Regions from separate parts of the Neobacillus sp. GCM10027624 genome, predicted to be linked through region 2. Evidence: predicted binding sites of a transcription regulator. Region 2 holds the regulator's gene; each other region holds the start of a gene.

Region 1 (3,290 bases), on a different contig from region 2:
CACTATCGTTACTTAATAAAAAGTTTTCAATTTTATCCTCTACTACGTTTTGAACAACCTTTTGAACTAAAGTTAATATTTCAGTAGGTAGTTCAGCCCACTCCTTTTCAGTAACATAATTTTCTCTATTGAGAGCTTTTATCATCGCATGTTCTAAATCTGTTGCAATATTCACTTTACTAATTCCACCGCTAGGAATTTGAATTGCATTTTTAATTATCTCTGATGGAGTGCCTGAACCGCCATGTAATACTAAAGGCACAGATGTTAACGCACGAATTTCAATTAAACGTTCAATATCAATTTTTGGATCTTTAACGAGATAGACCCCATGTGAAGTCCCTACAGAAACCGCTAATGCATCAACTCCTGTCTCTTCAACAAACTGTTTTGCTTCCTCAGGGTCTGTAAATAGCTCTTCATCAACGTCTGTTTCAATAAAGTCAGTTGTCCCAATTTTGCCTAATTCAGCTTCAACAGTTACGCCTTTTGAATGTGCATACTCCACAACCCTTTTTGTTATCTCGATATTTTTCTTAAATGGTTGCTCTGATGCATCAATCATAACGGATGTAAAACCAACTTCGATAGCTTCCGAAATTACATTTAAGTCCTTCGTATGATCTAAATGTAATACAGCAGGGATTTTAATATTCTCCTCTTGAATAACACGATAAAACTCTCTGCTAAATTCCTCTAAATTAATTCCATATCGTTCTTGCTCCCTCTCAGAAGTCTGAACAATAACTGCAGAATTCATTTCTTTGGCCGCTCTAAGAATAGGAGCTATCATTTTTGTAGCTCTAGGAGTAAATGAACCGACAGCAAATTGATTTTGCTTAGCCAATGCAAGGACTTTAGTTAACGAACAAACATTATTAGCTTTTAAATTTGTTTCCATTCATTTCTTACCACCTTTCTGTTTGAAATACATAAATTTTAGATTTTAACTCTTTTTTAATCGGTGTAACTTTTTTCTTTCATACCAAATTTGTTACTCAATAAACAACGATGTTTCATTTTATTTTAATCATTTATCAAAAATATTGCAAAAATTATTACTCTTCCCACCCAGAAAAAAATAATGCCTCCGTTGCAATATATGAAACTTAATTAATATGTTTATTTTCTTTTTTTTCAGAAAACTTAGTGTTATAATTATCCTACCAACTTATTTACTATATTAAATTGTGGGTTTTCAATAAATAACACGGAAAGGGGGATTGTTAATGGATATTTGTATTTCTTGCGGAGAGGAATTATCTATTATGGAGAGGAATCGAGCGGAATGCTGGGAGTGCAGAGACACAACAAACTCAGAAGCGGATTGATCATGACATTTAATAATTTTATGATAGTTTTATATAAAAACTAGTGTCCCTAACCCTTTTATCCGCCATGGGACCCGGACCTAAACGATTTTTCAGTGCAAAAGCAAAAAGGTTAGTTTATAGCTCCACCCCGGAAATAGATGAATTCTTATATTTATACCAATTCAATTCTTAAAGTCTCCAATACAATAAATACTTTCTGAATATACTCCTTCCACAAAGTTTTAAATAAAAGATTTTATTTCGTAGAATACTCCCTGAGAGTTTAACAACAAAAAATTGTCGGCCTCTTAGTGGATATTTCCCTTTAAGCTTCATTTCTGCAAAATTCACTTTTCCATTGAAAAATAGCCTTTGCTCTTTATGAGTGAAGGCTATTTTTGACGAGTTTCTTCTATTTAACTTTTTCGCTGAGTCCATCCACTTAAAAGGGGATCTTGCCACCATCAAAGACGGCCTCTATATCTCCAAAATGAAAATATTCTTCCTGATTGGGGTCATCATTTAAAACGGCCCAAAAATTAAACTAGGCGTTTAATGCAAACCGCATCCACTTGCCTTTTTTGTCAAGAAGTGTTCAAATCTTTTTGGCTTGTTTGTGAACAGATCCATAAAGCACTCCAAATTTAGAATAAATGAATTTACAATAACGATGTAAACACGTTGATTATATCGCTAATTGCTTATAATACTTATTCAATCATTCACAGTAAATTAGAGAAGAATTAGAAATTGAAAATCATTCACTGGAGGAAAGTATAAATGAGTATGTTTTGTTTTCAATGTCAAGAAACCTCAAAAGGAACAGGTTGTACAGTTGTTGGAGTATGCGGAAAAAAAGATGATTTAGCAAATATGCAAGATTTATTGATTTACACGATTAAGGGACTAGCGATTGTGAATACAATTGCCCGTGAAATCGGGATTAATCAAAAGAAAACAGATCAGTTTATCATAAATGGCCTCTTTATGACGATTACAAATGCAAATTGGGATAAAAATGAATTTTTTAATACAGTAAGAGAAGGACTAAAGCTCCGGGAAGAAATTAAAACGGCAATCAGAAATGCAGGGTACACTTTAGACAATAATAGCGACTTTGTCACTTGGTATCGTGAAACCAATCATGAGCTTGAAATGAAATCTGCTTCTCAAGAAGTTAGTATTTTAGCTACAAGAGATGAAGATATTCGTTCATTAAGAGAGTTAGTGACTTACGGTTTGAAAGGAATGGCAGCATATTTAGAGCATGCAGCAAATCTTAGCTATGAAAATGAAGAGCTAAATGCGTTTATGCAAAAAGCACTAGCAAAGATTACAGATGATTCCGTAAGTATGGAACAATTGATCGAACTTTCAATGGAATGTGGAAAGTACGGTGTTCATGCCATGGAGCTATTAGATACAGCAAATACATCAACGTATGGTCATCCTGAAATGACAAAAGTAAACATTGGTGTACGTCAAAATCCGGGAATTTTAGTTAGCGGTCATGATCTGAAAGATATGGAAGAGTTATTAAAACAAACGGAAGGTACGGGAGTAGATGTGTATACACATAGTGAAATGCTTCCAGCGCACTATTATCCAGCATTCAAAAAATATGACCATTTTGTCGGTAACTACGGAAATGCATGGTGGGAACAAACTCGTGAATTCGAGAGCTTTAACGGTCCGATTTTAATGACAACAAACTGTATTGTACCACCAAGGGAATCTTATAAAGGAAGAATGTATACAACTGGGGCAACTGCTGTCCCGGATGTAACCTATATTCCTAAAAATGAAGATGGTACTAAAGATTTCTCCGTTATAATTGAGCATGCAAAGAAATGCCAACCACCAGTAGAAATTGAAAAAGGTGAAATTGTTGGAGGATTTGCGCATAATCAAGTAGCGCAAGTAGCTGATCAAGTTGTAGAAGCTGTGAAAAATGGCGATATTAAACGATTCTTTGTA
Region 2 (3,290 bases):
ATACTGGTATCCACCCTGTTCCTTAAATTTTACCTGAAGCTGGTCATAGTCTTTTAGAATCCGCTCATATTTGCTTGTATCTGCGATTGCAGCAGGGTCAGCCATTTGTTCTTCAAGCTGCCTCAAACTTTTTTCCATCGCGCGCAATGATTCAAATACAGTCAGCATTTCTTCCCAAATGGACAAATTAGACTCTAATCCTGTATTTTGCGCTAAATACCCAATGGTCACTTCTTTTGGCTTGATGATTTCTCCGCCATCATGTGACAGGTGTCCAGCAATAATCTTTAACAACGTCGACTTTCCCGCACCGTTTCGTCCAACTAAAGCGACACGGTCCCGTGTTTGTAATTCTAGTTTTATATTCGATAAAATAAGGTCAGCACCATAATATTTTGCTAATTGATTCACTTGCAATAAAATCATTGTTTTTTCACCTCTATTACATAGAACTAGTGTACCGTATTCCTAGAGTGTCGGCAATAAAACGCAGGCCGCAAAGGGCGCATCTGCCGAAAATGTTGGGAAAATGTTAAAAATATAAGAATGATTCGCTCAAAGTTTCACACACATAGACTGAAAAATAGTGTATGATTTGAAAGGAGGAATTTTTTATATGGCAGAATTTACTCACTTTAATGAAGAGGGCAGAGCGAAAATGGTGGACGTTAGTGATAAACCGGAAACTGCCCGCACCGCATTAGCTCATTCCAGTATTACCGTCAGTAAAGAAATATTTGGTAAAATTACCCACAATGAGATGAAAAAAGGAGATGTCCTGGCAGTCGCACAGGTTGCTGGTATTATGGCGGCCAAAAAGACATGGGACATTATACCGATGTGTCATCCGATTCCATTAACAGGGGTGAATATTTCTTTTTCCTGGGAACCTGATCAGCAAGAGATGTATAAATTAGGTATTGCCGTATCCGTTAAAACAAAAGGGAATACAGGTGTTGAAATGGAAGCGCTAACAGCTGCATCTGCTTGTGCGCTGACCGTTTATGATATGTGTAAAGCAATTGATAAGGGCATGGTGATTGGACCGACTTATTTAGTAGAAAAAACCGGCGGCAAAAACGGCGATTTTAAAAGAACTAATGTTTTTTAAAACATGAACGAAACTATTTATGCGGGGGTGCAGGAGGAATATGACAAACGAAACAATGAAAATTCCACAAGCAACAGCAAAGCGACTACCCTTATATTATCGATTTATTCAAAATCTGTATGCTTCAGGGAAACAAAGAGTTTCCTCAGCAGAATTAAGTGAAGCGGTAAAAGTGGATTCAGCAACAATCCGCAGGGATTTTTCCTATTTTGGCGCCCTTGGGAAAAAAGGTTATGGCTACAATGTGAATTATTTATTGACCTTTTTCCGAAAGACATTGGACCAGGATGAATTAACAAAGGTTGCGTTAATCGGCGTTGGTAATCTTGGAACAGCATTTTTAAACTATAATTTTTTAAAAAATAATAATACAAAAATTACGTGCGCCTTTGATGTAGACCCGAATAAAATGGGTACAACCATCGGTGATGTCCCAGTCTATCATATGGATGATTTGGAGAAGTATATTACAGAGGAAAATATTCAGGTTGCGATTCTAACCGTTCCGGCTCCGGTGGCGCAGATCATTACGGATCGGCTTGTGAGTGCTGAGGTGAAAGGAATCTTAAATTTCACACCCGCCCGTTTAAATATACCATCTTCCATCAGGGTTCATCACATCGACCTTGCTGTAGAGCTTCAATCACTTGTTTACTTTTTAAAGCATTACCCAACAGCGGAAATTGCAGAATAAATTTGAGAATCAACCTTTCCATAAAAATGGGAAGGTTTTTTTATTTGATAAAACAAAGCCACCTTTACAACGTAACAGTGTTATGTTACATTAAGAATAAGAAAGGGGCCATTACAATGAACGAGGAGTTAATATCGAAAAAAGAGTTATTGGAATTAGCAGGAATCTCCTATGGGCAGCTGTATAGGTGGAAACGGAAGGACTTGATCCCGGAGGATTGGTTTATCCGGAAATCAACGTTTACCGGACAGGAAACCTTTTTTCCAAAAGAAAAAATCTTAGATCGAATCAATAAAATTCAAACGATGAAAGAAAATCTATCACTGGATGAACTTGCCGATATGTTTTCTCCCAATATATCTGACTTAAATTTAACTAAAGATGATTTAATAAGGCGTAACATTGTTTCAGAAACGGTTATAAATTTTTACTTAGAGAATGAAAATGGCAGTTTACAATTTAATTTTTCAAGAATGCTTGAAGTGTTTGTGTTAGAAAAGCTGTTGCAATCAGGTCAAATTAATCTCGAAGAAGGAAAAATGGTACTCCAGGTGTTAAAGGATCAAACATCAATGATCAAGCAAAAAAGTGCCGAACTGGTGATTACGAGAAAGTTGGGGGTATCCTCCTGTCTTTTGTTAATCAATACAGAGTCCTTTCATTTTGAACGAGGAATGAAAATTGTTGCTCAGCTGTCGCTAATGGCCTGTATGGAAGAAGTGAAATCGAAATTATTATAAAGGAGAATGGGAATGGAGATGCAAAAAAAGGGGGACCTGGTTATAAATGGCTTCGGGGCATCGAATGGCGGACAGTTTCATCAGGTAACACTCAACGGAAAGGGAACGGTAAACAGCGATGTCGAATGTAAGGGATTTGAATGTAATGGAACAGGGACGGTCAAGGGGAACATCCACACTGAAACGGCCAAAATTAATGGGATGGCCAAAATAGGTGGAACCGTTGCGGCTAAAGACCTTTCTATTGATGGCACTGCAAAGATTGGAAAAAACCTATTAGTTGAAAAACTTAAGGTTTCAGGAAAAGCTTCTGTTGGCGGCAAAGTTAAAGCAGAAGAAATAAAGGTAAAAGGTAAGCTGACAGTGGAAGAGGATTGTGAGGCAGAACTTTTCAATGCTGAATCGATGTTTACGATTGGCGGCCTGTTAAATGCGGATGAAGTGGATATTAAGATTTTTGGAGAGTGCCAGGCGAAGGAAATTGGCGGGCAATCGATTGTTGTGAAATATAAGCCGTCTTGGCTGGGATTATTTAAATCTCTTTTTCAAACTCAATTAAGGGTGGAAATCATTGAGGGTGATACGATCCACCTTGAAAATACGAAGGCTGCGGTAGTGCGGGGAAACCATGTAACCATTGGCCAAAATTGTCAAATTGACGTTGTCGAATATACAGATGAACTTTCTATTGATTCAAGTGCTGTTGTGGGCGAAAGCAAAAAAATGTAATGAGGGGGGATAAGGG
Region 3 (3,290 bases), on a different contig from region 2:
ATTTTGAAAAAGCGAAAGAGAATGGTGCCTACATTATTGCAATTGATCCACGGGAAACAGCTACAACCAACTTGGCAGACCTTCATTTAAAACTAAAACCGGGTACGGACGCAGCACTAGCAAATGGATTATTAAAGGTAATCATCGAAGAAAACTATGTTGATAAAACATTTGTCAAAGAACGGGCCACAGGGTATGAAAGAGTGAAAGACCATGTCTTGTCTCTAAACTTAGAAGAAATTGAAGAAATAACAGGGGTGCAGCACGAAAAAATTCGACAAGCGGCAGTCATGTTTGGCAAAGAAGCATCTGGAATGATTTTTACGGCAAGAGGGGTAGAACAGCAAACAGATGGAGCGATGGCTGTCCGTAATTTACTGAATATTCTTATTTCTACCGGAAAAATTGGAAAACCCAATTCCGGTTACGCTGCGATTACTGGGCAGGGTAATGGTCAAGGTGCAAGAGAACATGGACAGAAAGCAGACCAGCTCCCTGGGTATCGCTCGATTGAAAACGAGGAACATCGGGCCTATATTGCTAGTGTGTGGGGGATCAACAAGGATGAATTGCCGAGAAAAGGAGTTTCTGCCTATGAAATGATGGAAAAAATCCATGAAGGTGAAATCACTGGGCTTTTTTTAATGTGCTCCAATCCGCTTGTCTCCAATCCAAACGCCGATTTTGTGAAAGAAGCGATTGAAAAATTAAAATTCTTTGTAGCGGTCGATTTGTTTTTTTCAGAGACTGCGAGATTAGCAGATTTAATCTTACCAACCTCATCGTATTTAGAGGATGAAGGAACAATGACGAATGTAGAGGGGCGGGTGACCTTAAGGGAAGCAAGCTATCCATGTCCGGGTGAAGTAAAACACGACTGGCAAATAATATGTGAAATTGCCAAGGTGTTAGGTAAGGGCAGGTATTTTTCATTTTCGTCCGCAGAAGAAATATTTAATGAATTAAGAATCGCCAGCCGCGGTGGAATCGCGGATTATTACGGGATCACATATGAACGGATTAGAAAAGAAGGAGGCATTCTTTGGCCATGTCCAGACAATGAACATAAAGGGACAATGTTGCTGTTTGAAAGCTCTTTTGCTCATGAAGATGGCAAGGCAGCTATGGTGGTTGTGCCAAACGACCCTGTTATTCAGAAGGAAAAGATAAACGATGAGTTTCCTCTGTATTTTACAACTGGCCGCGTCATGTCTCATTACTTAACCGGTGTCCAAACGAGAAAAAGTGCCGGCTTAGCAGCTAGAAATGTAGAGGCATTCATGGAAATTCATCCAGTCACAGCAAAAAGGTACCGTATTTCGGATCAGTCCATAGTGAAAATTGAATCGAGAAGGGGAAGTATTATGGTCCGAAGCAAATGGTCAGAATCGATTCGTCATGATACGGTCTTCGTTCCGTTTCATTGGGCAGATTCGCAAAATGTCAATCTCCTTGTTTCCGATGAACTAGATCCTGACTGCAAAATGCCAGGGTTCAAAGTGAGTGCCGTTAGAGTGAGTCCGATTGTAGATTTTCTGGTCAATTAAATAAACGTGAACGATGCCTGGGCATAGTGACCCAGGTTTTTTGTTGTAAATAATATTTTGAAAAAATTCTTAAAATTAAATGTTAGGAAACCTTACACGTTAAGTCATATTTTGATTGCGCTGTGTTATAGTTTGTGAAGAAACTTTCAAAGGGAGGAATATCCAGTGGAAAAGAAAAAGTTGATTCTCATTGGGAATGGTATGGCTGGAGTCAGAGCCATTGAAGAAATTTTAAAACTTTCAAAGGAAGCTTTTGAGGTTACTATTTTTGGGAGCGAACCGCATCCCAACTACAATAGAATTCTCCTTTCAAAGGTATTGCAAGGGGACACAGACGTGAAGGATATTACGTTAAATGACTGGTACTGGTATCGAGAGAACAATATTCAACTATTTACTGGTGAGACCGTAAGTCAAATTGATTCAGCGAAAAAAGTTGTGGTAACGGACTTAGGGCGAGTGGAACCTTATGATGAGTTGATTTTAGCAACTGGATCAATGCCCTTCATCCTTCCAATACCGGGGGTGGAGAAAGAAGGAGTTACGGCTTTTCGCGATATCAAGGACACTGAAGTGATGCTTGAAGCCTCAAAAAAATATAAAAAAGCGGCTGTGATTGGGGGAGGCTTATTAGGAATTGAAGCGGCAAGGGGGCTATTAAACTTAGGAATGGAAGTTTATGTCATCCATCTTGCCCCGTACTTGATGGAACGCCAACTCGATTCGACGGCAGGCAAACTATTACAAGCAGAACTAGAAAAACAAGGAATGAAGTTTTTACTCGAAAAACAAACCCAAGAGATTTTTGGGAATGAGCGAGTTGAAGGTTTAAGGTTTAGTGACGGAACAGAACTCGAAGCCGATTTGGTTGTTATGGCTGTTGGAATTAAGCCAAATACTGGGTTGGCAAGGGAAAGCGGTCTAGGTGTCAATCGAGGAATTGTAGTGAATGACTATCTGCAAACCAATATTCCTCATGTATATGCAGTGGGCGAATGTGCTGAGCATAATGGAATGGTTTATGGTCTAGTAGCTCCATTGTATGAACAAGGAAAAGTATTAGCGAAATCCGTCTGTGGCGTTGAAACGAATCCATATAAAGGCTCCGTTTTATCCACTCAGTTGAAGGTTTCGGGGGTAGAAGTATTTTCTGCCGGGGACTTCATCGAGGGAGAAGGAAAAAAAGCAATCAAAGTCTTCGATGAACAGGACAATATTTACAAGAAAATTGTATTGAGCGGAGATCAAATAGTTGGTGCTGTATTGTTTGGTGATAGCAGCGAAGGGAATCGGTTGTTTTCGATGATTCAAAAGAAAGCGGATATTGCCGACACGGAAAAGGTTTCGATTTTACAACCATTGCATGAGGCAGCAGGCAGCAGTCTAGTCACCGTTATGAGCGATGATGAAATGATTTGCGGTTGTAACGGGGTAACAAAAGGAACGATTGTTCAAGCGATACAGCAGCAAGGCTGCACATCGGTGGATGCAATCAAAGCGTGTACGAGTGCTTCTAGATCCTGCGGGGGTTGTAAACCGCTTGTAGCTGATCTCTTGCAGCACACACTCGGTTCCGCTTTTGTGGAAACAGCTCAAAAAGAAGCCATCTGCGCCTGTACCACTTTATCAAGAGATGAAGTGGTGGATGAAATCAGGGCTAAGGGGCTGTCAACGATTAAGGAAGTCATGTATGTACTTGGCTGGAGTACGGAGGAAGGATGTTCCAAATGCCGCCCAGCATTA

The links. Region 2 encodes Rex, which represses fermentation and respiration genes when NADH is low (regulators of the CRP and FNR family bind a similar motif). Its sites were predicted from a motif close to TTGTGAAATATTTCACAA; they were not measured.
Region 1: hcp (hydroxylamine reductase) is a predicted target of Rex. The motif match lies at 1,928-1,945, and genes of this name have one in related genera.
Region 3: nirB (nitrite reductase large subunit) is a predicted target of Rex. The motif match lies at 1,603-1,620, and genes of this name have one in related genera.

The regions. Positions count from the first base shown of each region.
Region 1 covers NZ_JBHTHD010000031.1:12,893-16,182, reverse strand. The annotation lists gene ACFQZ9_RS29075 (class II fructose-bisphosphate aldolase) at 1-901, opposite strand, end outside; gene hcp (hydroxylamine reductase) at 2,100-3,290, shown strand, end outside.
Region 2 covers NZ_JBHTHD010000020.1:5,390-8,679, forward strand. The annotation lists gene ACFQZ9_RS26095 (ABC-F family ATP-binding cassette domain-containing protein) at 1-426, opposite strand, end outside; gene moaC (cyclic pyranopterin monophosphate synthase MoaC) at 617-1,111, shown strand; gene ACFQZ9_RS26105 (redox-sensing transcriptional repressor Rex) at 1,152-1,805, shown strand; gene ACFQZ9_RS26110 (YhbD family protein) at 1,922-2,545, shown strand; gene ACFQZ9_RS26115 (polymer-forming cytoskeletal protein) at 2,558-3,274, shown strand.
Region 3 covers NZ_JBHTHD010000002.1:817,254-820,543, reverse strand. The annotation lists gene nasC (molybdopterin oxidoreductase family protein) at 1-1,547, shown strand, start outside; gene nirB (nitrite reductase large subunit) at 1,713-3,290, shown strand, end outside.